2 regions of the Paenibacillus sp. JNUCC31 genome follow, and region 2 is predicted to be linked to the other one. Evidence: riboswitches for the same ligand, from Rfam matches in the RefSeq annotation. Region 2 holds a riboswitch; the other holds the start of a gene.
What was found. A riboswitch is a leader RNA that binds a small molecule or an ion and turns the genes downstream of it on or off. The one in region 2 is predicted to bind glycine.
Positions count from the first base shown of each region.

Region 1: linked by a shared signal. The riboswitch ahead of sdaAB (L-serine ammonia-lyase, iron-sulfur-dependent subunit beta) and the one ahead of gcvT (glycine cleavage system aminomethyltransferase GcvT) in region 2 are both predicted to bind glycine.

Region 1 is NZ_CP062165.1:3,926,490-3,941,506, forward strand. It holds gene JNUCC31_RS17065 (PTS fructose transporter subunit IIABC) at 1-1,769, shown strand, start outside; gene JNUCC31_RS17070 (phosphate ABC transporter substrate-binding protein) at 2,264-3,190, shown strand; gene pstC (phosphate ABC transporter permease subunit PstC) at 3,333-4,241, shown strand; gene pstA (phosphate ABC transporter permease PstA) at 4,244-5,131, shown strand; gene pstB (phosphate ABC transporter ATP-binding protein PstB) at 5,144-5,899, shown strand; glycine riboswitch at 6,386-6,508, shown strand; glycine riboswitch at 6,513-6,652, shown strand; gene sdaAB (L-serine ammonia-lyase, iron-sulfur-dependent subunit beta) at 6,764-7,453, shown strand; gene sdaAA (L-serine ammonia-lyase, iron-sulfur-dependent, subunit alpha) at 7,443-8,387, shown strand; gene JNUCC31_RS17100 (alpha-glycosidase) at 8,525-10,279, opposite strand; gene JNUCC31_RS17105 (response regulator transcription factor) at 10,489-11,172, shown strand; gene JNUCC31_RS17110 (HAMP domain-containing sensor histidine kinase) at 11,199-12,689, shown strand; gene JNUCC31_RS17115 (ABC transporter ATP-binding protein) at 12,761-13,675, shown strand; gene JNUCC31_RS17120 (ABC transporter permease) at 13,672-14,388, shown strand; gene JNUCC31_RS17125 (ABC transporter permease) at 14,389-15,017, shown strand, end outside.
Region 2 is NZ_CP062165.1:1,714,687-1,729,703, forward strand. It holds gene JNUCC31_RS07265 (endonuclease MutS2) at 142-2,151, shown strand; gene JNUCC31_RS07270 (cysteine-rich CWC family protein) at 2,246-2,494, shown strand; gene JNUCC31_RS07275 (mannitol-1-phosphate 5-dehydrogenase) at 2,547-3,698, opposite strand; gene JNUCC31_RS07280 (PTS mannitol transporter subunit IIA) at 3,695-4,129, opposite strand; gene JNUCC31_RS07285 (BglG family transcription antiterminator) at 4,126-6,231, opposite strand; gene JNUCC31_RS07290 (PTS mannitol transporter subunit IIBC) at 6,231-7,697, opposite strand; gene gcvH (glycine cleavage system protein GcvH) at 8,212-8,601, opposite strand; glycine riboswitch at 8,948-9,070, shown strand; glycine riboswitch at 9,074-9,174, shown strand; gene gcvT (glycine cleavage system aminomethyltransferase GcvT) at 9,373-10,509, shown strand; gene gcvPA (aminomethyl-transferring glycine dehydrogenase subunit GcvPA) at 10,506-11,861, shown strand; gene gcvPB (aminomethyl-transferring glycine dehydrogenase subunit GcvPB) at 11,966-13,444, shown strand; gene ptsP (phosphoenolpyruvate--protein phosphotransferase) at 14,250-15,017, opposite strand, start outside.

The DNA of each region.
Region 1 (15,017 bases), 2.2 Mb from region 2:
AACAGGTTCCTACAGAAGTGGGGTTCGGAATAGCCATTCCGCATGCCAAGTCTACTGGAGTACAGTCCCCTGCGATTATTATGGGCAGATCATTACGCGGTATTGAATATAGTATCGAATCATGTAATTTATTTTTTATGATTGCAGTCGATCAAAACTCTTCATCAGAGCATTTGCAGACATTATCCAAAATTTCGACCTTTTTGATGGATGAGCTATTTAGAGCGAAGCTTATCCTTGCTCGAGATCAAGAAGAGGTTGTCCGCTTATTTGAACATGCAGAAGAGCAAGATGCGCAGGCGCTTCATCGTCCTAAAAAGTATGCTGGCAAAAAAGTGGTTGGAGTTACAGGCTGTCCTACAGGAATCGCTCATACGTTTATGGCAGCGGAAGCATTGAAAAATGCGGCCGAGGGACTCGGTGTACACATTAAAGTGCAAACCAATGGATCAACAGGTGTTGGAAATCCATTGACTCCTGAAGATATTGCTGAAGCTGATGGTATTATTGTAGCAGCAGATGTCAAAGTAGATATGGATGTTTTTGGAGATCGTCCAGTGATCAAAACATCTGTCAAAAATGGAGTTCATCATGCACAAGAGTTAATTGAAGATGCGATTGCTGGAAAAGGTGTCGTTTTGAATCAAGGCAACAGTAATCTTAAAGAAGCAAAAGAAAAAACACGCTTAAAGCAGCCTAAAATATACAGCCATATTATGAATGGTGTATCATTTATGATTCCTTTTGTAGTCGCAGGTGGTATATTGATTGCGCTTTCGTTTATGTTTGGTATTCATGCGGCTGATCCAACTAGCCCGGACTATAATGCTTTCGCCGCTTTTTTAAGTACAGCAGGGGGTAGTGCTGCTTTTGCATTGATGGTTCCTGTATTAGCAGGGTATATTGCGTATAGTATTGCTGACCGTCCAGGTTTAGCACCTGGTATGATTGGTGGGATGCTGGCAACTATTGGAGGTTCAGGATTTTTGGGAGGTATGCTAGCTGGATTTATCGCCGGTTATACGATCCTAGCTCTGAAAAAATTAGTCAAAGGCATCCCCGACTCACTGCAAAGCCTGTCGCCTGTGCTGATCTTGCCATTAGTAGGTTCATTTATAACCGCCTTGATTATGTACTTTGTCATCAACAGTCCGATGGCTTGGATCAATGAGTCGTTACAAGGTTGGCTAAATGGCTTAACAGGATCGAATGCTATTTTATTAGGAGCACTTCTGGCAGGAATGATGGCATCTGATATGGGAGGGCCGATTAACAAAACAGCGTCTGCATTTGGACTGGCGATGTTTGCCAACCAGATCTTTGAACCTTCTGCTGCTCTGATGGTTGGAGGCATGGTTCCACCACTGGGCATTGCATTAGCCACAACATTATTCAAAAATAAATTCTCAACTGAAGAACGTAATGCAGGCAAAGCAGCCTATATTATGGGCGCCTCGTTTATCACAGAAGCTGCGATTCCGTTTGCCGCTAATGATCCATTGCGGGTTATTCCATCCAATATTGTAGGTGCAGCGATTGGTGGAGGAATGTGCATGGCTCTAGGTATTTCATTACAAGCTCCTCACGGTGGGATCTTTGTTATTCCCATTGCGGCAAGTAATCCATTACTGTATATTGTCTGTATTTTAGTAGGTTCCATCGTTACAGCTTGTATGATTGGATTGTTAAAGAAACCTATATATCAACCACAGAGTAATACAAGCGAGCCATCAGAAAAGAAAGCCGTAACCACTATGAAATCTGCATAACTTCTCTAACCAGCTGGTGCCATGCACTGGCTGTGAGGCAGTTTTTTGTTTGTTCTATATATCAGATTGATTCAATATCTACATTAAGTATTTGCACAAAGCCAGCCTTTTATAGGGCTGGCCTTTTTTTGCTTTCTTCCAGGCTGAGGACTGAAATGCCTGGATGCTACCAAACAACAACGAAGTAGTGGAGGAGACGGAATCGATTCTGAAGAAGCGAAGCGTTCGCCTTTGTTTCTGAATTTTACCATTTGGAATATTAGATCAAAAAAAATTTGGAAACAACAGCGATCGGAAGAACGATCCGGAACCGGAACGGTCGCTCGAAAGTTGATTTAACCCAAATATTTCAATCCGCAGCCCACATTTTTAACATTGCGTTTACAAAACAATGATTTTGAGATGACATAACAAAACTACAATGAGTAAAGAGTTGATGGTGATCAAACAAATTCACAAAACGCCATCACTAATTTGGGGGAGGAAAACAAAACATGTTTAAAAAGTTGCCGTTTATTTTGATGACCTTAACGTTCGTACTGGTGCTCGCAGCATGCGGATCGAAAAATGACGCAGGTACTGATGGTGCCGCAAGCAATGGTGCAGGCGAAACCGCTACTGAACTCAGCGGGAACATCCTGGCTGTTGGTTCAACAGCACTGCAACCTCTGGTAGAGCAAGCTGGACAAAAATTTATGGCAGTTGATGAATATAAGAACGTAACGGTACAAGTTCAAGGCGGCGGTAGTGGTACGGGTCTGACACAAGTATCCGACGGACAAGCTACAATCGGTAACTCTGACGTATTTGCAGAAGAGAAAATCGACGATGCAGCAAAAGTGAGCGAACTGAAAGATCACCAAGTGGCTGTAGTAGCAATCGCTCCTGTAAGCAACAAAGATGCAGGTGTACAAGACTTGACGAAGCAACAACTGATCGACATTTTCTCCGGTAAAATTACGAACTGGAAAGATGTTGGCGGTAAGGATCAAGCGATCGTTATCGTAAACCGTCCTAGCAGCTCCGGTACTCGTGCAACATTTGAGAACTTTGCACTGGGCACAAAAGTAGAAGATATCCAAGGTTCGATTCAGGAAGATTCCTCCGGTACAGTTAAGAAGCTGGTAGCTGAAACTCCGGGAGCTATTGGTTATCTGGCTCTGTCCTACCTGGATGACAGCCTGCAAGTGTTGAAATACGAAGGTGTAGAAGCGACGGTTGAGAACGTAGAAGCAGGAACTTATCCAGTATGGGCTTACGAGCACATGTACACCAAGGGTGACCCTGACGCAGCAACAAAAGCATTCCTCGATTACATCCTGAGTGATGAAATTCAGCAAAAAGACGTGACTGAGCTTGGTTACATCCCGGTATCCGGCATGAAAGTAAAACGTGATGCAGCAGGCACTGTGACGAAATAATCTTTGAACTTGCGCATACAGCGAGAGAGGCGGACCCAGGTCCTGCCTCTTTGCGCGGTTTGCTCTGGATTTATCCCATATTTTGCATGAATTCTACTATAGAAGGATGGTTGTTATGGAACAGACCGAAGGGGGAACGGTAATGAACAACAAGTTGAAATCGCGCCGGCCCTTGAGAGAAAAGCATTACTGGGAAGAGTGGACGGGACGAATCTATACGTCGATTTGTGTCGTTTTCCTGATCGTTGTCATGTTTTCCATCGTTTATTTTGTAGCGTCCAAAGGGTTGTCGACCTTTTTCCAGGATGGCGTAAGTTTGAGTGAGTTTTTATCCGGTAAAACGTGGAATCCGGCGGGCGAACCCGCTGCCTATGGGGCGTTACCGTTCATTACAGGTTCATTCATAACAACATTTCTCGCAGCACTGATTGCAAGTCCGCTTAGCCTGTGTGCTGCGCTCTTTATGACGGAGATCGTACCAGGTAAAGGTAAAAAAATATTGCAGCCTGCGATTGAGCTTTTGTCAGGTATACCTTCCGTTGTGTACGGTTTTATCGGACTAAGTGTGATCGTGCCTTTGCTGCGCAGTATCTTTGGTGGAGCCGGCGTCGGGATTGCAGCCGGATGTCTGGTTCTGTCTGTTATGATTCTGCCTACCGTAACCAGTATTATGGCGGATGCATTGTCTGCCTTGCCTAAAGGTCTTCGTGAATCTTCCTACGCCTTGGGTGCGACTCGCTGGCAAACGATCTATCGGGTCATTATTCCGACCGTTCTGCCTGCCTTGCTGACAGGGATTGTACTGGGTATGGCTCGCGCATTTGGTGAAGCCCTTGCTGTACAGATGGTCATCGGGAATGCACCGCATGTACCGACATCCTTACTCGAATCGGCATCAACGTTAACAAGTGTAATTACCCTGAGTATGGGTAACACCACGATGGGTTCTGTTCATAACAATGCACTGTGGAGTATGGCGCTTGTCCTGCTGGTGATGACCTTTGTCTTCGTCATTCTGGTTCGCCTGCTTGAAAGGAGGAACCGGGTATGAAAATGAAGGCTAAAACGGTAGATAAAATTGCAACTTCGGTTATCGTTGTGCTGGCCCTGTTCATTGTTGTTCTTCTGCTCGGCTTGCTCGGCTTCATTCTGATACGGGGGATTGGTCAGATTAACTGGCACTTCCTGACCAGTGCACCACAGTTGCTCAAGGGCGGCGGCGGGATCGGCCCGCAGCTGTTTAACTCGATCTTCCTGCTTGTTCTGACCTTGATTATTACTATTCCGCTTGGATGGGGTGGCGGTATTTATATGGCTGAGTACGCTAAGCCGGGCCGGATTACAAGCTTTATTCGTCTGGTGGTCGAAGTGTTATCTTCCTTCCCGTCCATCGTTATTGGTTTGTTCGGACTTTTGCTGATCGTTAATACATTTGGTCTGGGCTTCTCCCTGTTATCGGGTGCCATGGCTCTTGCCATATTTAACCTTCCACTGATGGTGCGTACAACGGAGCAAGCGTTCCGAGCCGTACCGAAAGAGCAGAAGGAAGCGGGTCTTGCACTTGGATTGTCCAAATGGAAGATTATCACTTCCATTCTGTTGCCTGTGGCTTTGCCCAGCTTAATTACAGGTACGATTCTGGCATCGGGCCGGATCTTCGGTGAGGCAGCAGCCCTGATGTTCACGGCGGGTATGAGTAGTCCTCCGCTCGACTTCACGGATTGGAATCCAACGAGCCCAAGATCACCAATCAATCCACTGCGTCCGGCAGAGACACTGGCCGTGCACATCTGGAAAGTGAACAGTGAAGGCATTGGCCCGGATTCCAAAGAGATAGCAGCTGGCGCTTCAGCCGTGCTTGTACTTCTCGTCCTGGCGTTCAATCTGAGTGCACGCTGGATCGGTCGGGTGGTTTACCGCCGCATGACAGCTTCGAAATAAGGAGGAACCAACATGGCCATACCTTTCGGTACGGAACAGTTAAGCATATATTATGGGCATTTCCAGGCAGTGAAGCAGATTAGCCTGACGTTTCCCGAAGCGAGTGTGACGGCGCTCATCGGGCCTTCCGGCTGTGGGAAATCCACATTCCTGCGGTCGCTCAACCGGATGAACGACGAGATTGCCGGTTCCCGCACGGAGGGACATATCTGGATGGATGGCAATGATCTGAATGAACCCGGCACAGATGTAATCAAGCTGCGCCAGAAGATTGGCATGGTGTGGCAGAAGCCTAACCCTTTCCACAAGTCCATCTACAACAATATCGCGTTTGGCCCCCGCTACCGCGGTATCAAGAGTAAGAAGGCACTGGATGAGATTGTGGAAAAAAGCTTGCGCCGCGCTGCGCTCTGGGATGAGGTCAAGGACAGACTGAATGAGTCAGCCCTGGCCCTCTCGGGCGGACAGCAGCAGCGGCTCTGCATCGCCCGCGCATTGTCAGTTGAGCCGCAAATTTTGCTGCTCGACGAACCGGCATCTGCGCTTGACCCGGTATCCACGGGCAAGGTTGAGGAACTGATCTCGGAGCTCAAGAAAGAGCTGCGGATCGTGATTGTTACCCATAACATGCAGCAGGCGGCACGCATCTCGGATTATACGGCCTATTTTTACCTGGGAAACATGATTGAGCATGGGGATACGGAGCATATTTTTACCAACCCGGACAACCGTCTGACGCAGGAATATATTATGGGACGTTTCGGTTAACTGTTATATTGGGATAGAGTATGAGATAGATTTATAGAGATAGAAGGAAGCGTAACTCCCGGGCGAGATCGTTTGGGGGTTATGCTTTTTTGTATGATCCTTCATATGGAATAGTTTTCCATAATAAAAACAATCATGCTACGATATTCGCACGTACCACTCTAATTTGATACAAAGAAGGCGATGAATACCCGAACCGTTCTGTGGATCGTAACATAAATAGTACTAACCACAGATATGGCTCATCGAAAATAAAACAATCATAATGTATGCGCTTTCGGGATGAAACGCATTAACACATTCATGTGATGAAAGTTTACAATTTGTTGATTTTTCCTGTGTGTAAAATGGAAAAAAGTAAAGATTAACAAAGAAATCGTTAAGTTTGTTGACACTGATCTTCCGGTCGATTAATCTTAATGAGAAAGTAGTCAAAACTTCAATTATCGTTCTGGTACAAGATCAGAATGGTTCCATACAAGCGAATGATAGCGAGCGGGAGAGACCTGGGCAGGCTGAGTTATGGCTGGCATTCAGGCACCGAAGGAGCAAGCTGCTGCGCACCCGGCGCAGCAGTTAATCTCTCAGGTAAATGTACCATCGTTGGACGCAACTCTGGAGAGTGCGCGAACTGCGCCACCCAAGGGGTATATGATCAAGCGGCAAGGGTTTGCAAGGTGCGTCACCTGTGAAATACAGGGAAGGCATCTAACGTGCTTCTTATCATGAAACTCTCAGGTATCGAGGACAGAGAGAGGGCTCATAGCCTTCTTCTGTCCTTTTTTGATGTCATCATTCAGTAATAAAGGAACATTATGGGCGTAGGTCTGGATGAAAATGACGATTATAAATGGAGGGTTTGCGATGCGTTTTAAAGACGTTTTTTCAATTATTGGCCCGTCGATGACAGGGCCATCAAGTTCACATACGGCTGGAGCGGCACGATTGGGACGAATTGCCCGTCAGTGGCTGGGATGCACGCCAGAACGGGCCCGGCTTACTCTGTACGGCTCGTTTGCCGATACGTATCAGGGGCACGGCACGGATCTCGCGTTGATCGGTGGTCTGCTTGATTATGTCACCGACGATCCGCGTATCCCGGATGCAGAGCAATATGCTGAGGAAGCGGGCATGGAGGTTGAGTTTTTCACAAGCGGTCTGCCAGCTCCCCATCCGAATACGGTCAAGATTGAATTGTGGCATGGGGAGCGCAAATGTTCTTTAATCGGTGCATCCATTGGTGGTGGCAGTGTATCGGTTCATGCCTTGAATGATTTCCGGGTACAGATCAGCGGAGAGTTTCCGACGCTTGTTCTGCGTCATTCAGACAAAGCTGGGGTTCTCGCTTCGGTAACGTCCACAATCAGCTCGTCAGGTGTGAACATCGGGTATATGCAAGTTGATCGGAAAGCCAGGGATGGTGAAGCCTTGACTGCGATGGAGATGGATGGTGTGCCAAATCCCGAGATGTTGAATCGTCTGCGATCGCTGGACCATGTACTTGAAATTCGCGTCATCGATTTGAAGAGAGGAGTGGAGCCGGATGCGGTTTAAACATCTACATGAACTGAATACCATCTGTACAGCGGAGTCCAAAACCATTGCCGAACTGATGATCGAAGAGCAGGTTCAGGAAACCAATACTCCAAGAGCGGGTGTTGTGCAGCAGATGTCGGATTACTATCAGGTGATGAAGGAAGCTGTACACAAAGGACTGACAGAAGATACGACATCACGAAGCGGCTTGACTGGCGGAGACGGCAAAAAAATGGCCGAGTACATTCGCCAAGGTGAGACTTGCTCTGGAGATGCTTCTGCATTAGCTATGGCGTATGCCCTGTGTGTATCTGAAGTGAATGCCTCCATGGGCCGGATCGTAGCGACACCGACAGCGGGCTCCTGCGGCATTATTCCAGGTGTGTTTATCAGTTCCCAGGAGCGGTTTGGCTGGAGTGACGAGCATTTGGTAAACGGTCTGTTCTGTGCTGGTGCGATTGGATATGTTATTGCCAACAACTCGTTTATTTCCGGTGCGGAAGGCGGCTGTCAGGCGGAAGTAGGTTCAGCAATCGGCATGGCTGCGGGTGCCATGGTTGAACTACGAGGAGGTACACCAGAGCAGGTTGTCCATGCGGTAGGTCTCGCGTTAAAAAATACACTGGGCCTCATCTGCGATCCGGTTGCGGGCCTCGTGGAGATCCCGTGCATCGTCCGTAACGGACTCGGTGCGGTAACCGCGCTGGCTGCGGCCGATATGGCACTAGCCGGGGTGCGCAGTGCCATTCCGTCAGACGAAGTTATAGATGTCATGCTTGAAGTGGGCAGTGCGATGCCAAGCAGGCACCGTGAAACGGCTCAAGGCGGGCTCGCTCAAACGCCAACAGGACGGAAAATGATGGAAAAGCTGGCCAAACCGAAGGCGAAGCGTGCAGAACCTGAGTCTGAGTCTGAGTCTCCTGGTGAAAATGAACCAGAAGCTAAGGCATAATCTCCTTAAACGCGTCAGAATGAGTTTCGCAACAAAAATCCTGATGTTAAACTGTGACTGTTCCAATGATCGATCCTTAACGCCAAATAAGCGCTCAACAGATCCGTTACAGGTCTCTGTAGCGCTTATTTATCGTATTACACGGGATTCGAACTTAGCACAGCGTATCCATATGCGGGCAGCTCGACCGCCAGAATACCCTCTTCCTTCGCTGTACGATAATTCTCTCCAAATAATTCCTTCCATTCCCTGTTACCCGCTTCCAGCTCGACGATAGCCGTTTCTTCCGAGCGATTGAACAAGATCAGAATGCGTTCCTCGTCACTTTGCCGTTCCAGGACCAGCTGGCTTCCTTCGGCACGGGCCTGCAGGAATCGAACGCGGCCTTCTGCGCGCAGGGCAGGATGAGCATGGCGAAGTGCAATGAGCTGCTGATAAAAGGTGAACAACTCGCGGTCCTGCTTCGCTTCGTCCCACTCCATGCATTTCCGGCATCCCGGATCAGCGCCGCCATCCAGCCCAATCTCGTCCCCGTAATAGATACACGGTGTGCCCAGGTAAGTGAACTGGAACAGCGCTGCCAACTTCATCTTGCGCTGGTCACCTTCACATAGCGTGAGCAGCCTCGGTGTATCGTGGCTGTCCAGCAGGTTGAAGGCCACTTCGCTCGCCTGCAGCGGATAACGTGACAATTGTCGGCCGATAGAGTCCGCGAACGTCTCGGCATTCATTTTATTTCTCACAAAGAAACCATTCACGGCATCGGTAAACGGATAGTTCATGGAGGCATCGAACTGGTCACCTTGCAGCCAGGCTGAGGATTCATTCCATATCTCCCCGAGAATGTACGCATCCGGATTTGCAGCTTTCACCACTCGGCGGAAGTCACGCCAGAATGCATCATCCACCTCATCCGCGACATCCAGTCGCCAGCCGTCCATACCCACTTCCTTAATCCAATACTCGGCAACCTTGAGCAGATAGTCCTTCACCTCGGGATTTTCCGTGTTCAGCTTCGGCATGTGAGGCTCAAATCCAAAGGTCTCATAGGTAGGGATGCCATCCTTCACATCCAGCGGAAATTCATGCACATGGAACCAATCCTTGTACTTGGACTTCTCCCCGTTCTCCTGCACGTCCACAAATGGCGCAAACGTCTTCCCTGAATGATTGAATACCGCGTCCAGGAGCACCCGGATGCCACGTTCATGACACAGCTTGACCAGTCGTTTGACCGTGTCTGCATCACCGAAATGCTGACCTACCCGCAGATAATCCTCGGTATCATACTTATGGTTGGTAGTTGCTGCGAAGATGGGGGTAAAATATATAGCGTTAATGCCCAGCTCGCTAAGATAGTCCAAATGATCCATCACACCCTGGAGGTCACCGCCGAAGAAATTAAACGGTGTAGGTTCGCCGCCCCAAGGTTCGACATTCTCCGGATTAAGTTCAGGATTGCCATTGGCAAACCGCTCGGGGAAGATCTGATAGAAAACAGCATCTTTCACCCAAGCAGGTGGTGTAAAAACAGCACCCGGATGAATATACGGGAACTGAAACATTTGCCCGGGATCGTCAGGTTCATGTTCCTGAAAATCCGTTTCGGACATCCAGATCTGCTCGTCTCCACTTTTTAGCAAAAAAGAGTACTTCAGGCGATGATATGGTGGCTTTATTTCACCCTCGTAATAATCAAACATGGAGTCAGATGCGAACTTGGCTAAAGGAATCAGTTCTTTGGTATTGTCCCATGCGTATTTGTCACCCGTCATGGCGTAGACTTCGGTGAGATCATTCTTTTTGGCGCGCAGACGCAGACGAACGGTATCCTTGTCGTAGGCGTACGCCCAGTTTCGCTTGGGTTGATGATAGATGGCTTCCAGCAGCATGTTGAAATTCCTCCCGTATATACCCTTTGTATGTACTTCATGGACCTCATGACATGATATTTCTGAATCTGGAGATTAAGGTATAATACAAATAAAAGTAACGGAGTCCCCGTTGTACGGTGCATCGCTTCGTTCATACATACAGCTTACTCCATTATGTTTAGATATATAATTAACCCAAAGGGTGCAGAAAGGAAACGAATTTACGCATGAAAACAAAATTGTTATACATTGAAGACGATACGGAAATTGCGACATGGGTCAGAGCTGACCTGGAGGAACGTGGTTATGAGGTCATATGGCTCGGAAGTGGAGAGGGCGCGGGTGAAGCCGCCGGAGGCTGTTCGCTGATTATTCTGGATGTCATGCTGCCGGGGCTGGATGGATTTACAGTCGGGCAGCGGCTCAAAAAGGAACATCCTTCTGTGCCCATCGTCATGCTCTCGGCCAGAACGTCCATTGACGACAAGCTGCATGGGCTCGATTTTGCCGATGATTATGTAACCAAGCCGTTTCATCCTGATGAACTCGCTGCCCGAATTGAAGTGCAACTGCGGAAGGCGGGAACGGATGTCTCGTCCGAAACCGTCGTAAAGCTGGATCATCTGTCCATCTATGAGAAGGACCATCGGATCGTCAATGAGGAAACCGGGGAAGAGATTATTTTATCAGGCAAACAATTTCATATCTTCGCCTATCTGCTCAGGCATATGGGCATGATTCGCACAAAAGAACAGATCTACGAGGCTGTTTGGAATGAGCCTTATCTCGACGGGGACAAGACACTAATGGTACATATTCGACATTTGCGCGAGAAGCTGGAGCTTGATCCGGCGAACCCTGCCATCATTCAAACGATCCGCGGTGTAGGGTACCGCGTGAAGAAGCCATGAGGTGGAGATCCGGAGAACGAGAGAGGATGAAGGGAGAAGGGCGTAAGGACCGAATTCCGGCAGGGAAACGTAAGCTGCGCTTTGGAAGGTCCCTGATGTCCCGTTATATGTTGCTGATCCTGGCGGCGGTTTTATTTGTTCCGGTTGTTCTTCCGCTCACATCCATCATTTACGTTGTGGTGGTGAACAATACCAATATAGAGAATACAGCCCCCTATGGGGACTCTACGAAAATCAGCAACTTGTGGTCCAGGGAGTCCAAGGAACTACATGGGGCTACACCGGAAGAGATTCATAAACGATTGGAACAGCTACACGGTAAATATCCAAAATCGTCAATGTATTATGTGAACAAGAAGGGCGAAACGGCATATATACTCGGAGGGGAAGACGTTAACGTAACGGAGTCAACGCAGGCCGGAATAACGGTAACCACGTTGAAGTGGGCACGGAATGACAAGAATGCGGCAGTGACCCGAATTCCTGACTTATGGGATGCAAACTCTGCCCTCGAATTTATGAAGGAAGCCTCCTATCGTGATCCACTTACGGTGGTTTCATTTGTGGGAGGCGACAACGAGGACAAGGGTCAGGGCTTTATGGTAATTGAGGTACCCCGGTATCTGTTGGAAAAATCGCAGAATAATTGGCCCATGGAACTCTTGTATTTGGGCGTCTTGATGATGATCATCCTCCTGTTGTTCATCGTCATGTCGATCCTGTTCTTTGCGCGAATTCGCAAGCGACTCATTCGGCTGCAGACGGCAATGATGACTCCGGGCAAAGAAGGCATTCCGCTTCCTGTGGACATTCTCAGATCCGACGAGATCGGACAGTTGGAAGAATCATTCAATGCAATGGTGTATCAGTTGACAGACAGCCGTCACCGGGAACGGGAGGAAGAACAGTTGCGCAAACGTCTGGTTGCGGGACTGTCGCATGATCTGCGTACGCCGCTGACTGTAATTCGTGGACACATGCATTCACTTCACAAAGAGCCGCTAAGCGCAACTGCGGACAATTCATTGCGCCGGATGGAAGCCAAAATGGATGACTTGAGCGGACTCATTGATAACATGTTGTCTTATAACCTGCTCGCCAGTGGGAAATATACTCTGAAGCTGGAACAGAAGGACATCCTGCGAATTGTCAGGGAGGCCGCAGCGGCTTGGTACCCCGTTTGGGAGAAAGAACAATATGAGATTGATATTGATCTGCCGGAAGAACCATTAATCTGGCAGGTCGATGAGCAGGGCATGCGCCGTGTTCTCGATAACCTGTTTCAGAATGTGATTCGTCATGCAGCCTGCGGAAAATATATCGGCATATCGACAAGTGTGGTTCAAGGAAGAGTTGCTCTTGTTATTCAAGATCGGGGACCTGGACTCCAGGAGGATTCCGATACCAAAGGAACAGGCCTGGGCTTATCCATTGTGGATCTGTTGATTCGAGAAATGGGACTGCGCAAGCGGCTGGATAGCTCACCGGAAGGGGTCCGTATCTATATCTATTTTTAAACTAAACTTAAACTTGGAAAGAACTCCGTTTTAACCTTGGAAGGTTACGATGTTATCCGAGGTGATTAACAGTGAGTAATAACATTATTCAAACCGCTAATTTATGGAAAACTTATCGGGATCGTGCGGCGGTCCGTGAGCTTGACTTGCATATTAAAAAGGGAGATATTTACGGCTTCCTGGGTCCCAACGGTGCCGGAAAGACAACAACGATTCGCATGCTTCTTGGCTTAATCAAGCCAACCAAAGGAGTCATCCGTATATTCGACAAAGATATCCGCAAAGATCGCATGGATATTCTGCGGCGTGTAGGTTCCTTGGTTGAATATCCATCGTATTACGGACACCTGAACGCGGTGGAGAACCTGGAAGCCCTGCGCCGGATTATCAATGTACCCAAATCGAGGATTGACGAAGTGCTCTCCATTGTCGATCTGACCCGCGACGCGAAACGCTCGGTGAAAGGATACTCTCTTGGCATGAAGCAGCGTCTGGGTATTGCCAGTGCATTGTTGGGCGAACCGGAATTGCTTATCTTGGACGAGCCCACGAATGGACTCGATCCTGCGGGAATTCAGGAGATTCGGGAACTAATCAAACGCATGCCACTGGAACATGGCATCACGGTCCTCGTTTCCAGCCATTTGCTGAGTGAAGTGGAGCAGATGGCAAGCCGTGTCGGCATTATTCGTGAGGGCAAGATGGTGCTTCAGGATACCATCGCGAATCTGCATAGCCAGACAGGCAGCTCCATTCGACTAACCGTATCCGAGCCGGAAGAGGCGATGAAGCTTGCAAGGGAGCAAGGGCAGTTCGGCGAGCGGCAAGGAGCAGCCCTGACGTTCCCTTATATGGATAATAGTGCAATCGCCTTGCTGGTACGCCGACTGGTCGAGCAGGATCACGCGGTCTATCGCGTGGAAGAGCATCGTCAATCACTGGAAGACCTGTTCATGCGGGTCATCGGTGAGGGGGCGAACGTATGACAGGCCGAGCATTATCGTCCGATTGGCTCAAAATCCGCGGCAAAGGTATCTGGTTCCTCGTGTTTCTGGCGCCCATTGGGCTGACAGCGATGCAGGCGTTGAACTTCGGATTACGTCTGGATTATCTGAAACAGCAGTATGGGGATAATCTGTGGGGCGGCTTATTGAACAATGTGGTTGTGTTTGTACCCCTCGCTTTGATGTTGGGGGCGACTATTCTTAGTTCAATGATTGCCAATGTTGAACATGAGCAGGGATCATGGAAACAGCTTCTGGCATTACCCATTCCGAGAACTGCCGTGTATCTGGCAAAATTCATGCTGGCTTGCATCTTGCTTATCGTCTCCTCTTTATTGTTAACGGTGGGGGTGGTAGGTCTGGGGCTCGTGCTCGGATTCGATGCCAGTGAGATACCATGGACGGATACCATCAGACTGGGGCTGCTGCCTTTGGCCGGGGCGCTTCCTGTATTGTCATTGGAGCTATGGCTCACGATGGTCACCAAAAATCAGGCACTTCCCGTAACCCTGGGCATTATTCTCGCCGTGATGGGGATGTTCTCGCTCAGTATCTCACCGTACTTCCCGCTTGCTTGGGCACAAATGGCCTGGAATGGACCCCATTCATGGATGTATGCAGGTATGGGTATAGGTATGGGCTTGCTGATCATGTTGCTGGGTATGATTCACTTCAGCCGGAAGGATGTGGCCTGAATGAGCTTTGCCACAACCTATTTCCGGATTTTGTCCGCTGAGCGGCTGAAAATGGGCAAGTCTCCCGTGTGGCTTCTGATCCTGCTGAGTCCCTTAATTGCGCTGCTTATTGGGCTGTTATCCACCCCCTCCGGGAATTGGCGTGTATTGATGACAACAATGGTCTTCCTGCATGGTTTATTGTTGTTGCCGATTCTGACTGGTGTATTTACTTCCTTTGTCTGCCGCTTCGAACATGCAGGAGGAGGCTGGAAACAGATGCTGGTCTTGCCGCTCACCCGTACAGGCGTATATGCCGGCAAACTGACAATCGTGCTGCTTCTTCTGGCGGGGACGCAACTATTGTTGCTGGGTTCCATTTTGCTTGCTGGTCAGCTTCAGGGGTTGACAGCTCCTGTTCCATGGGGATTCCTTGCAGAGAAGTTGTTGTTGGGCTTGTTCGCCTGTTTGCCGCTTGCTGCTCTGCAGATGTTTGTTTCCTTGGTATGGAGCAGCTTTGCGGCGCCGCTGGCATTGAATTTTGCGTTGACAGTACCCAATATTCTGATCGTCAACTCGGTCACTTTTGGCCCGTATTACCCTTGGGCGCAGCCAATGATCTTAATGACGCCGATGGAAGGCGAGGGATT
Region 2 (15,017 bases):
ACCTGTAATGGGCCCTGCTTTCCCCTACGTTAAGGGCGGAGAATGACGTTTGTTCATTCTCCGCCCTTTTTGCGTTTTTCCAGGAATATGTTCCATCGCTTTAACCGTACTTCCATTTTAATTCTCAAGGAGAGATCAAGAATGAATGAAAACACGCTAAACAGTCTGGGTTACCCCCAAATCCAAAAAAATCTTGCAGCCTGTGCCACATCCTATTTGGGCAAACGTTACGCAAGAGAAATGAGACCGATGCTTGATGCACGTCTGATTGAAATCCGTCTGGAAGAGACGGCTGAAGCCGCAGCTTTGATTCGCTTTGGCGCCAGTGTTCCTATTCCTTCACTGGAAGGGATGGAAACCATTATGGACCTGCTCGGTACCGGTTATTTATTTAGTGAACGTGATTTCAGCCATCTCTCCCAATTTCTGCGCAGCTGTGTACAGCTTATGAAGTACATGGAAGCGAAGTCCGAAGCTGCTCCCACAGTCAGCCGTTATGCTGCATCAATGATGGGAATGGAATCCCTGTTAAGCGAAATTGAACGCTGCATCCACAGTGGACGCATACAGGATCAGGCCAGCAAAGAATTGGTTCGCATCCGCAAAAAAATGACAGTAAATGAAGAACGCATGAAACGCAAGCTGGATTCTCTGGTAAGCAAACACCGCTCCATCATGCAGGAAAATGTCATTAGCCAGCGCGGTGGAAGAACCGTGCTTCCCATTAAGAAGGAGTTCCGCAAGCTCGTTAAAGGCAGTGTGCTGGATGAATCAGGAAGCGGTCAGACCGTATATATTGAACCCGCTGAATTAGTAGGTTTGCAGATGGAACTGGCTTCCCTTCAAGCCGAGGAATCACGAGAGGAAATGAAAATTTTAGGTGACTTGACCTCTCTGGCAGAGTCCTATCATCGTGAAATTGCGCTAAATACTGAAACGATAGGTATTCTGGATTTCCTGTTTGCCAAAGCGAAATATGCAGCGACGATGGACGGTCGTATTGTACACGTAAATGCCAATGGAAGGGTTCGGATACAGAATGCCCGCCATCCGTTCATGGGCGCATCCATGGTTCCGCTTGATTTTGCAATCGGTCACACCTATTCCTCCCTCATCATTACAGGGCCGAATACAGGCGGCAAAACGGTCGCCCTCAAAACATTGGGCCTGCTCACCCTCATGATGCAATCCGGTCTGCTGGTGCCTGTTTCTGAAGGTGGCGAGATGGCGGTATATCGCGAGGTTGCCGTTGATATCGGCGATGGACAGAGTCTGGAGCAAGCACTCAGTACCTTCTCCGCTCATATTCGCAATATGATCGGCATCCTGGAGCAAGCCGATTCATCAACGCTTGTGCTTATTGATGAGATGGCTTCCGGCACGGACCCCGGTGAGGGAGTAGGCCTCTCCATCGCCATGCTGGAGGAACTGCATCACCTTGGAGCTACAGTGGTTGCCACAACCCATTTTGGTGAAATTAAACATTTTGCGGCTGCTACGCCGGGTTTTGAGAATGCACGAATGGAATTCGATACGGTCTCGCTCCAGCCTCTTTATCGATTGCGAATTGGAGAAGCTGGGGAAAGTTACGCCTATTCCATCGCGTTGAAGTTGGGAATGCCACAGCGCATTATAGAACGCTCCAAAGTCGTTTCAGATCAGGGTGTCTCGCGACATGTGTCTCCCAACCTCACTCCATCCGTGCCCATTGTGAACTCTGCGCCATCGCCAAGAAGCAGCACAATGGAACAAGAGCACTTAAATAAAACAAGGAACACAGTGAAATCTGTCAACCCGTCCGCACAAACTGGAACAAGAAAGCAATCCGATAGGTCTGAAACATTAGAACCCACTTCCCCTGCCAAAGCATTCCGTAAAGGAGATCGCGTGTATGCAGCCTATCTGAACCAGTCAGGAATCGTCTGTGATCTGGAGGACAGTCGTGGCAACATCGGAGTTATGCTGCGAGGACGTAAAGTCAAAATTCACAAAAAACGCCTGACTCTGCATATATCCGCACAGGAACTTTATCCAGGCGACGACTATGACCTCGACATTGTGCTGGAGACCAAGGAAAACCGAAAGAAACGAAAACTGATGGGTCGCAAACATGTGGAAGGACTGAAGATTGAATTGCCTCCTGAAGAATAATCATAGGATTGGTATAATAGGTTGAGTCAGTATACAGTAATTAGCCTATCGATCGTTAGTGGTTAACTATTCACAAGGGGGAAGGAAGACCCGTATGTCTATTGAGCAAGATACAAAGAAGGTGACACCAGAAGTCCTTGTATGTCCTTTATGCGGTGAAGCTAATGGCTGTTCCTATGCAGCAGGCCGTCCTCACTCAGAATGCTGGTGTAACGAAGCCGTGTTCCCAGAAGGGGTATTTGACCGCATTCCAGCAGAACAACGCAGGAAGTTCTGTATATGTAAGACATGTCTGGATACGTATAAAAAGAAAGCAGAACAAGAAGAAGAGCCCCACAGTTAACCCTGTGAGGCTCTTCCTCTGTCCATATTACGTTGTATTGGAATGAACATTGTTACTTTTTCATTTGATGATAGTGCTCTACAGCCTGCTTCAGTACAGGATGGCTCTCTTCCATGGACGTATACTGGCTAAGTGCTGCTTCAATCCCTTTTTGCTGGATCGTAGTCTGAAGTTCCACCGCTTCCGGGTCTTCGGGAATATCAAACTTGCAGGCAGCTGCCATTCCCATCGCCAGATGCGTTGTCTCCGTTCCATACTCGTAAGCCTGGAGAGCCGGACGAACCAGGCGGTCATTCGGGGACAATTTCCGCAGCGGTGAACGTCCTACACGAGTTACCTCATCCGTCAGATGCGGGTTAACGAAGCGCTCCAATATTTTGGCAATGTACAGCTGGTGATCATCCGCATTGAATCCAAAACGCTTCACCAAAACTGCCCCGGTTTCCTGCAAGGCCCCATATACAATAGATTTGACTTTTTCATCGGCAATAGCCTTCTGAATTGTATCAAACCCGTTCTCATATCCAATATAGGCGGCAATACAGTGTCCAGTATTTACGGTAAACAGCTTCCGTTCGATATAAGGCTCCAGATCATCAACATACATTACACCCTCAACCGGTTTGAACGCAGGAGCCATTTGTGAACGGTCAACGACCCATTCATAGAAAGGCTCTACCTGTACATGCAACGGATCTTCATGATGCTGAATCGGTACAATCCGGTCTACGGCTGAATCTGGAAAGTATACGTACTGATCAGCAAGTTTGCGGATATGCTCATCCAGCAAGCCATATACATGTTCTTTCAACTGAGTGCTGGCTCCGATTGCATTTTCACAGGCAATAATGTGAAGAGGCTCGAAGACATCCCCCGTCCCCAGTCTGGCCGTAAGACCTTTGGCTATACCGGGAGCAATATGTTTCAGTATGCCTACACCCACTGCGGTTGTGATCAGTTCAGCTTCTGCAACATTTTGAGCAACGGTATCCAGATTGGTTCCATCGATTGCGCTCACACCAGTGACGTTCTCCAGATCCTTGGCCTCGTTAGCCAGTTCAACGGTGTACTCTCCGCGCTGCTGTAAAGCCGTAACCAGCTCCTGATTAACGTCCGAGAATACTACCTTGTATCCTGCACGGGACAGGATCAAACCGATGAAGCCACGTCCAATGTTACCTGCTCCAAAGTGAAGGGCCTTCATAGTTCCATTTCACTTTCCAAAATGGTGATGACTTCTTCGGCAGTTTTGGCCTGACGCAGTGCTTCCATATTCTCTTCCTCCGCACAGATCACTGCAATGCTGGTCAAAATCTCCATATGTTCCCCGCCCTGAGCGGCGATACCGATCACCATATATGCTTTTTCTTCCCCAAAATCAACACCCTGCGGGAACTGGATCACCGATATACCTGTGGACAGGATAAAGGATTTGGATTCCTTCGTGCCGTGTGGAATTGCAAGTCCATTTCCGACATACGTGGAGACAATTTCTTCACGCTCCAGCATTTTGTCAATGTATTCAGCGGTGATATGACCTGCGTCTTTCAAAATCTGACCTGCCATGCGAATCGCTTCATATTTGTCCTGAGCCGTTGCATTCATGATGACTTTATCTTTCGTTAACACACTCATGTTTGTATACCTCCAATTTCGATTTTGCTGCGGTAAAATCCCGCAAGCTCTCGGGATAAATAATGAATAAGATCATCCCGGTTCCCTTTTTCAAGTAATGCAATCATTTCTTCCTGTAACAGCAGCGCACTGATCTCACTTAGTACCTCCAAGCTTTCCTTGGACAACTCTCTGGGCCCAAGCATCAAGAGCACGTGACTGACACCTGCCGGGTCTTCGGGGGTACGCAGAAGCGGCTCTGACAACTGGAAGAGCGTGATCGAAGGCCTGTAAATGCCATCACTGCGTGTATGGAACAGCGCGAGCGAAGTCCCCGGAATTTTCTGGCTTCCAACTGCTTCACGCTCCTCCAGCAGCCTGGCAATCTCTTCTGGGTTATTCAACACACCGGATTGATGCAACACGTTGCACATGGCGTTGGCCGTTTCATAAAATCCAATCTCCTGATTATCCAGCGGGAACACCTGAAATTTACCAATAATCTGCACGATTTCAATCAGTGTAGCCTCCAGTCCAACCGGATCGGCGATACGGCCTGTTGTCCTTGAAACCGCTTCAGGTGGGGGACTATGTTCCCGCTGAAGCGTCGTTGTCCTGATGAAATGCCTTAAGCGTTCACTCTCTTCTGCTGTCAGCAGTGGGCTTACCTTGTAGTATTGATGTTTATCCATTGGCAGATCGACTGTAGAGAGAACCAGATCATATTCCGCCTTCGGTATACGAGCTGCTTCATACCATGACACGCTGTCCACAATTCGAATTTCGGGAATTTCCTTGGACAGACGGCTCGATAACATCCGTGAAGATCCGATCCCGCTGGTACAGACGACGACAGCCCTGACTTCACGCTTTAGTACCCGCAGCCGTTCAATGGAAGCACCGAAGTGCATCACCAGAAATCCAATCTCCTCATCTGGCACATCCGTATTGGGCCAAGCCAGTTGGACCGCTTCTTTCACATCCTCAAACAATGATTCATAATCCTTGCGGATTTGCTGAAGCAATGGATTACGGATGTGCTGACGTCCCTCCATGCGTTCCAGCACCGGCTCCATATGGGCAATCAGACCTTCACGGAGCAGACGATCCTCATGGAACAAATAATGGGTCTTCTCCTGCATCCGATCTGTGAGGGAACGAACCATATCGAGTAAGACCAAATCGTCTATAGGCAGCAGACGCGAGGAATGAATTGATTGCTCAATTTCAATCAGCAACCTGTGAAAATAGGCCTGTTCCTCTTTGGCAAACTCAAGTCCAAGCTGGGCAGACAGAACACCGCACAAGCGGGAAGCCAAGTATTCCGGTACCTTCTTCTCGCCATCCAGCAGATATCCGCCGTTCTTATTGTCCTGATGAAGACTCCGCCCAATGCCAAAGCCTTTGCGGATACGAACAACCGCTACGGACAATTGAATCAACAGCTTCATGTATTGCCGCTCCGGGATATTTTCTAACCAATCGATATCCGGTTGCCACAACGCATTTTCTATTGTAAGTACATCCTTATGCCCTATCATTCCCAGAAGTTTGCTGTTTACCTTGGAGACTCCCTGCTCCACATGTCTTCCGAACAGATCGGATTCATCCAAGTATTCAAGAGCGAGCGCAGATATAGCCATGCGATGTGCTATTTCGCTTCCATTGATCTTGACCCCATATCCGCGCCTGCGAACCAGCTTCAATCCCGCCTGGAGAATACGTGGTTCAAGGTCATCCAGATCATTGCTTGCCGTAGACACAGTAACCTTCAGATCTGAGGCCAGTGCTAGCAACTTCACAGGCTCAGCTTCATCCAGCAGAATACAAAGCATGAAGAGTTTACGCTCTTCGGGCGTAAACTCCACATATTCGTTCAGCTCAAGTTGTTGTCGCAATACAGCCAGATCATCGGAACCGGGATCGATTCGGACCCCGGTTCCCGATTTTTTTTCCAATTTCATGCCAAGGGGCTCAAGCCACTGTTCAATCATCTGCAACTCCCGATGTACGGTACGGGTACTCACTTTGACCGCAACAGCTATTTCGCCAGCAGTTACCTCATGCGGGTGCTCCAGCAGGAACTCCACGATTTCACGCTGTCTCCTTGTAATATTGCTCATCAGGAGTCGGATTTGAGGCGCTCCACCAGTGCCTCATATTCAGGACTCTTCAGGAAGTTATCGATGGAAATATGCTCTGCATTTGGAGCCACCGTTTTGGCCCGCTCTGTCAATGTTTTCTGTGTGATGACAATGTCGGCATCTTGCGGAATTTCACTGATTGCCGTGTTGGTTACAGCGACATCCACACCGGCTGCCTTCATTTTCTTCCGCAGAATCGAAGCTCCCATGGCACTCGAACCCATACCTGCATCACAGGAGAATACAATTTTATTGATATCCGTTTTTACTGCCGAAGAAGCAATATCGGCTGCACGGTCAGCTTCCCGATTGTCTTTATCAACGGTGAGGTTACCCGTTTTGCCCTGGTTTTTCATATCCTTCATACGGTTAGAAGCACTATCCAGATCTTCGTCGTCCTTCTGTTTACCTGTTTTGAGCAGTACGGATGCCACAAGGAAGGAGATAATCGCAGCTACAGCTACCCCTGCCAGCATGCCAAGATATCCACCCTTAGGTGTTAACAACGAGTAGGCAATAATACTTCCCGGTGACGGTGCTGAAACCAAACCAGCTCCTGTCAGCATGAAGGTCAATGTACCTGCTACACCACCAGCCATCGCAGCCAGAATCAGTATCGGTCTCATCAGAATGTAAGGAAAATAAATCTCGTGAATCCCGCCAAAGAAATGGATAATTACAGCACCTGGAGCAGAAGATTTAGCTGACCCCCGACCAAAGAAGCAGTAGGCCAGCAAAATGCCGAGTCCAGGTCCTGGATTGGATTCAAGCATGAATAAAACGGATTGACCCAGTTCTCTTGCTTGATCTGTACCAATCGGTGTCAAAATCCCATGGTTGATGGCATTGTTCAGGAATAATACTTTTCCTGGCTCAATGATCAGATTGACCAGCGGGAGAAGACCGGCATTCATCAAGGTTTCTACCCCGGCCGATAACACCTTGCTAATTGCTTCAACGAAAGGACCGATGCCTTTAAGGGCCAGAAGGGCCAAAATCCCACCAATAATACCAGCGGAGAAGTTGTTAACCAGCATCTCAAATCCGGATTTGATTTTGCCCTCGACAGCCTTGTCAAATTTCTTAATGACCCAGGCTCCCAATGGTCCGGCAATCATGGCACCAAGAAACATCGGAATGTCACTGCCCACAATCACCCCGATGGTCATAATCGCACCGACTACACCACCACGTTGGCCGTGTACCATGGTACCGCCTGTGTAACCGATCAACAAAGGCAGCAAATATTTGATCATTGGATCAACCAGCAATGCAAAATCTGCGTTAGGGAACCATCCTTTTGGAATGAACAATGCCGTAATCAGACCCCAGGCGATAAATGCACCCATGTTCGGCATAACCATACCGCTCAGGAAACGTCCAAACTTCTGAACGCCGACCCGTATTCCTCCGCTTTTTTCGGATTTTGCGTCCACTGAACTCATATCGAAAACCTCCTCAACATATTAAACCTTCATTCTACTGAATTTTTGACAATGATGATGATCCAGACGAACAAGGTATAAATCTGAAATAAATCTTCATTTCACAAACATATCGTAAATGAAAACGGTATCTTCCACAACGAAATGAAAACCTACTTCCGTCATGAACGTTGATGACAAGATTTAAATTTGAAGGTTTGTCCGATTGATTTATCCTTTTAGCTGAAATGAATCTGTCATATTCCCTTTCATGTATCATTCCCACGAATAACCCCATTTTAATGACGTGTAAAATGTAAATATATGCCACGCCCATGCTGCGCGAATAACGGAAAAAAGGCGCAACTGCTCATCCTGTTTCAGATGAAGCAATTGCGCCTAAACTATGGTCAAATCATCAGTATCACTAACTGCACATATTTCAATGGATTACTCTTTTCACGTTAAACGGGCGTTCGTATCAAGCTCTAGCTTAGCTCTTCACCCTGGAATCGTAAAATAATGTAAAATAATATTATTCCGTGTGTTTACGATATGCGTCCGCATTCATCAATGTGGACAGTGCTGCTGTCAGATCGCCCTCAACACGGATCTCAATCATCCAGCCTTCCTCATATGGAGAGTTATTAACTAGCTCCGGGGAATCCTGCAATGCGTCATTCACAGCCACAATGGTTCCACTTACAGGAGAAAACAAATCCGAAACGGTTTTGACGGATTCAATCGTTCCAATGCTGTCTTCTGCCTTTACATCCGATTCAAGGTCAGGCAATTCAACAAACACAATGTCACCCAGCTGATGCTGCGCGAACTCGGTAATGCCAATACGTACGGTATCCTCCCCTACGGTCTGCACCCATTCGTGCTCTTCACTGTACAGGAAATCACTTTTCAATTCGCTCATCGATATCCGCCTCGCTTTTCATTAATGAGTGCATGCGCTTCTTTGACCTTAACCTTTTTCCCAGAACATAGCGTATGATATTTCCCAATCAAATGTCAAGATACCTTACAAATTATTTGATTTTCTTTCTTATATGCCTGTAACTCAAATGAACACTCCCTACATATAATGGTGAATATTAGAAAAGTAAGCGCACTCTTTAAAAATATACGAACATTATAATTTAAATTAATAATATCATTCGGATTTTTTCTCAATTTCTATGATATCGTTCTTGACATCAATAGTCGATTCAGGCTTTAATGAGAGTAGTAAATGTGTTTATTGGTCTATGCAATGCCCGCGGATGAATGTAAAGGGAGAGATTACCCTTGACACCCGAATCAGGGTGTACATGCGGTAACGCCGAAGGAGTAAACCACCGACAAGCGGAGGTGAATCTCTCAGGCAAAAGGACTTTTACGGGACGCAACTCTGGAGAGCATCTATTCGCCCTGTGTGGGCGTTACGATCACCCAAGGGGAAACCTGCTGCATCATGCGGCGGGGTAACTCTCAGGTACCAAGGACAGAGCCTAAGAATACAGCGTGCTTCTGGCATGCCTATTCTTTGGCCTGTCCTTTTCCTTTTTCCCAAAAAAAACGAAAACAGGTTATAGAGCGGCACTGCCTATAGCGTCTTCACCTTACTTTTATAATAAAAGTTGATGCCAGATTCATTGCTCCACGGTTATACACTCGGCCGGTTGACGGCCCATAACGAGGTGATTGGATGTCCGATTTGCTTAGAACCCCACTCTTTCCACTCTATCAGCAATATGAAGGCGTACGATGCATTGATTTTGGCGGCTGGGAGCTCCCGGTACAATTCAGCGGAATTCAGAAAGAACATGAAGCGGTGCGAGAACGTGCCGGACTGTTTGATGTATCCCACATGGGTGAATTCACTGTCCAAGGGGAACACGCGGAAGCTTTTCTACAGCACATGACCACCAATGATGTAACAACACTCGTTACCGGTCAAGCCCAATACACGTTAATGTGTTATCCGGATGGCGGCGTGGTCGATGATCTGCTGATCTATAAACTGAAAGACCAGCATTATATGCTAGTGGTTAACGCCTCCAACATCGACAAGGACTGGGCATGGCTGCAGCAGCACATGATGCCAGGCGTAACAATGACCAATGATTCAAATCAGACGGCGCTCCTTGCTCTGCAAGGTCCGCTAGCAGTGGACATTCTCGGGACGGTGACAGATACCGATGTGTCTTCGATAGAGCCCTTCCGTTTTGTGTTGAATGCGGAGGTATGTGGGGTTACATTGCTGTTATCCCGCACCGGATATACCGGTGAAGACGGCTTTGAGCTCTATGTTCCTGCCGAACAGGCCGCTGCGGTCTGGAATGGATTGATGCAGGCGGGAGAAGGTCATGGACTTGTCCCGGCAGGACTGGGTGCCCGGGATACGCTGCGCTTTGAAGCCAAGCTTCCCCTGTATGGGCAGGAATTGTCTGCAACCATTTCGCCGCTGGAGGCTGGTGTGGGCATGTTTGTGAAGCTGAATGCCGAACCTTTTATCGGACATGAAGCCTTATTGCGACAAAAAAATGACGGGCCTGTCCGCAAGCTGGTCGGTATCGAAGTACTGGAGCGCGGCATTCCCCGCCCCCATTATCCGATTTACGCCGAAGGCGCACAGATTGGTGAAGTGACTACAGGCACCCAATCGCCTACGCTGAAACGCAATCTGGGGCTGGCCTTGATTGACAGCAAATATGCTGCACTGGGTACCCCACTGGAGATTGAGATTCGCGGCAAGAAATTGAAAGCCGAGGTTGTGAAGACCCCTTTTCATAAACGGACACGTGCACCAAAGACACCTACTCAAGGAGCTGATCAAGCATGAGCAAGCACCGCTACATTCCCATGACTGAGCAGGATCAGAGTGCCATGTTGGCAACCATCGGTGTGGAAACGATGGAGGATCTGTTCCATGACATTCCACAGGAGATTCGCTATCAGGGCGAACTGCCTGTTTCCTCCAAACTCGATGAATATGCACTGACACGTCATATGTCGAAGCAGGCGGGAGCGAATGCCAACTTCGAGACACACGCCAGCTTCCTGGGCGCAGGCATTTACGATCACCACGTGCCCTCTGTCATTAATCATGTCATTTCCCGTTCCGAGTTCTACACTGCCTATACGCCCTATCAACCCGAGATCAGCCAAGGAGAATTGCAGGCGATTTTCGAGTTTCAATCTTACATCTGTGAGTTAACAGGCATGGCTGTAGCCAATGCCAGCATGTACGATGGTGCAACTGCATTTGCGGAAGCAGGCAATCTGGCCGCAGCGGCAACCCGCCGCAAACAGCTGATTGTATCGCGTACCGTGCACCCCGAATCCCGTCAGGTATTGCAAGCTTATGCACACGGCCTCAATTTGGAGATTGTTGAGATCGGGTACCAAAATGGTGTAACAGACTGGGATGCCCTGCAAGCTGCCGTGTCCGATGACACCGCAGCCGTTATGATTCAGAGCCCGAACTTCTTCGGCGCCGTGGAAAATGTAAAACAGGCCGCAGACCTGGCGCATGCGCACAAGGGTCTGCTCGTGGTCAGTGCCAACCCGCTGTCGCTGGGTCTGCTGGAAGCCCCAGGCAAGCTGGGTGCTGACATCGTCGTTGGCGACGCGCAGCCTCTTGGCATCGCCGCTTCACTCGGCGGTCCAACATGCGGATATTTTGCCGTATCCCAGGCTCATATGCGCCGGATTCCTGGCCGAATTGTAGGCCAGACCACGGACCGCAACGGCAAGCGTGGCTTTGTACTCACGCTGCAAGCACGGGAACAGCATATTCGCCGTGAAAAGGCGACGTCCAACATCTGTTCCAACCAGGCTTTACTCGCGCTGAGCGCCTCTGTCTATATGTCCATTATGGGTAAACAAGGCATGATCGACGTCGCTGATTTGAATTTGCAAAAGAGTCATTATGCCCTTAACACGCTTACCGCAATTCCAGGGGTTTCTCTTACGTTTACTGCACCTACCTTCAATGAGTTTGTTGTCCAACTGCCTGAAGGAACGAATGTGGATGCCCTGCAACTGAAATTGCTCGATGCAGGTTACATTGGCGGCTATGAGCTTGGACGCGATTATCCAGAGCTCGCCGGACATATGCTCATCGCCGTTACTGAACGACGCAGCAAGGAAGAGATCGACGAATTCGCACGTGTAATGGAGGGATCGCTGTGACTCAAGAAACGACAACAAAGACAACGACGACAACTTCAGCAACAGGCCACTCGGAAACAGTAACCTCAGTCTCCACTTCGGGCCAAACTGAAACAGTTACGAACATCTCTGCCCAAGCTGCCTCTCCAGCACCGGAGCAATCATTGATCTTTGAACTCAGCAGTCTGGGTCGGGTCGCGTATTCCTTGCCAGAATGTGACGTTCCCCGGCAAGCTGTCGATTCGCTGATTCCCCGGGAAATGCTGCGGTCGGAAGCAGCAGCGTTGCCTGAGGTTTTTGAAGTGGACGTCATTCGTCACTACACTGCCCTCTCCCGTCGCAACTTCGGGGTAGATAACGGATTCTATCCACTTGGCTCTTGTACGATGAAATATAATCCGAAGATTAATGAGGATGTCGCCCGTTATAACGGATTCGCGAAAATCCATCCATATCAGCACGAATCCAGCATTCAGGGTGCACTTGAACTACTCTACACGTTGCAAAATGACCTTGCAGGCTTGACGGGCATGGATGCTGTTACGCTGCAACCTGCTGCTGGTGCACATGGCGAATGGACCGGGCTCATGATGATCCGTGCCTACCATGAAGGTCGTGGTGAACAGCGCACCAAAGTCATCGTACCGGATTCTTCTCATGGCACCAACCCGGCAAGTGCAACCGTAGCAGGTTTCGAAACGGTAACGATACCATCCCGCGCAGACGGTCTGGTAGATCTGGAGGCACTTCGCGCAGCTGTTGGTTCGGATACCGCAGCGCTGATGCTGACCAACCCGAACACACTCGGACTTTTTGAAAAAGACATTCAGGAGATTGCCTCCATCGTGCACCAGGCTGGTGGCTTGCTGTACTACGATGGAGCCAACTCCAACGCCATTATGGGTATTACCCGTCCTGGCGATATGGGCTTCGACGTAGTGCATCTGAACTTGCATAAAACGATGAGTACTCCGCACGGCGGAGGTGGACCTGGGGCCGGCCCGGTGGGCGTGAAGAGCCGCTTGATTCCGTTTTTGCCAAAACCGATGGTCATCAAAACGGATGAGGGTATGTATGCATTCGATCGCGAAGGGGATCAATCCATTGGCAGGGTCAAAGCGTATTACGGCAATTTCGGTATTCTGGTGCGTGCCTATGCCTACATTCGTACCTATGGACCAGAAGGCTTGCGCCGGGTATCGGAATGTGCGGTGCTCAACGCCAACTACATGATGGCACGTCTTGCTCCTTACTACGAGATTCCGTATCCAGGCGTGTGCAAACATGAATTCGTGATGTCTGGCCGGGGATTAAAACAGTATGGTGTACGCACACTGGACGTCGCCAAACGTTTGCTTGATTTTGGATATCACCCGCCAACCGTGTACTTCCCGCTGAACGTTGAGGAGTGCATCATGATCGAGCCGACGGAAACCGAGAGCAAAGAAACACTTGATGGGTTCATCGATACGATGATTCGCATTGCCAAGGAAGCAGAAGAGACCCCTGAACTGGTACTCAATGCCCCTTATGGCACACCGGTTACCCGTCTGGATGAAACTACAGCAGCCCGTAAGCCTGTTCTGAACTGCGCTTGCAGTTAATCAAATCATTGTTCTCACGAAAGCTCTTGCTGATAATTCCAATCAGCAAGAGCTTTTCGAGTTGACTCCTCTTTACTAATGTCACGGTTCCTGCTCATCTTCATCCTATTAGTGCCTGTCTCATGTTCAGGCAAGCTATGCTCCGATGTATACCAGCGTCCAGGTCTGGAAGCCCGGACTTTCGGATGCCTGCGACGGATAGCCTGTGACGGATAGTACCAAGCCAGAAAATGTTCTAACGAACCCAGGATGTCTTATTTGACCTCCGCAGGCGACTCTTTCAATTCTTAGAAACATCAGACACGTTATTTCTCTAAATACCCTCACAAAAATGCTAATAATGGCTGTAGATTCCGACATAGCGTGTATCAGGTTCTTTAGATATCTGCAGGTACTTCAAATCCCGGAATAAGATGTCACAGATTCCTTTGCACTAAGCACCTATTACTGAAAGCTTCCCCCCAGTGCTAATCTCTTAGCTTTTATCCCTTAGCTTTCCTCTCTTAGTTCTTTGCACTTTCGCTTATGAAGTACGCATCACTCTCCTACTGAAGAACGCAACCTCGTATTTCAGAATATAGCGCATTTGTTTACTTTAACCACGTTCAGTCGCCCTTCAGTTCTCAGACCGAGGTTTAAAGACAGTTTGATTACACACTAGAGTCCGAATCACATTGTCCTGTTTATCACAAAAAAAGCCGATATCCACAATGAATCGCGGATACCGGCAAAACCGCTGCACGACTGCAGCACTTTATCGGAAAAAGAAACCCTTAAAATCGGGTGGAAACCCCATAAAATTACATTACGCTTGAATGCTTTGAACCAATTCAACAACTTGTTCAGCCGTTTGCATATCCAGAGCTTTGGCAGCCAGTTCCTGCATATCCGCACGGGACAGCTTGGTGATCTGACTGCGAGCTGGCAGAATGGAGGTTGCGCTCATGCTGAACTCATCCAATCCAAGACCAAGCAGCAATGGAATTGCTGTTGCGTCTCCAGCCATCTCTCCGCACATGCCAGCCCACTTCCCTTCACGATGCGCTGCATCGATTACCATCTTAACCAAACGCAAAATGGCAGGGTTGTAAGGTTGGTACAGATAGGAGACACGCTCATTCATACGGTCAGCAGCCATGGTGTATTGAATCAGATCGTTCGTTCCGATACTGAAGAAATCAACTTCTTTGGCGAATTGATCCGCAAGAACTGCAGTCGAAGGAATTTCGACCATGATGCCCAGTTGGATGCTGTCTGATACCGCAATACCTTCAGCTACCAGTTTTTCCTTCTCTTCGAGCAGGACTGCCTTCGCTTCACGGAATTCGCCCAGTGTTGCGATCATTGGGAACATGACACGCAGGTTACCATGTACGCTTGCACGCAACAAGGCACGCAATTGTGTACGGAAAATATCCTGACGGTCCAGGCACAGACGAATTGCACGGAAGCCGAGGAATGGATTCATTTCTTTTGGCAGATCCAGATATGGAAGCTCTTTGTCTCCACCGATGTCGAGTGTACGAACGACAACAGGTTTGCCCTCCATTTTTTCCAGTACCGCTTTGTAAGC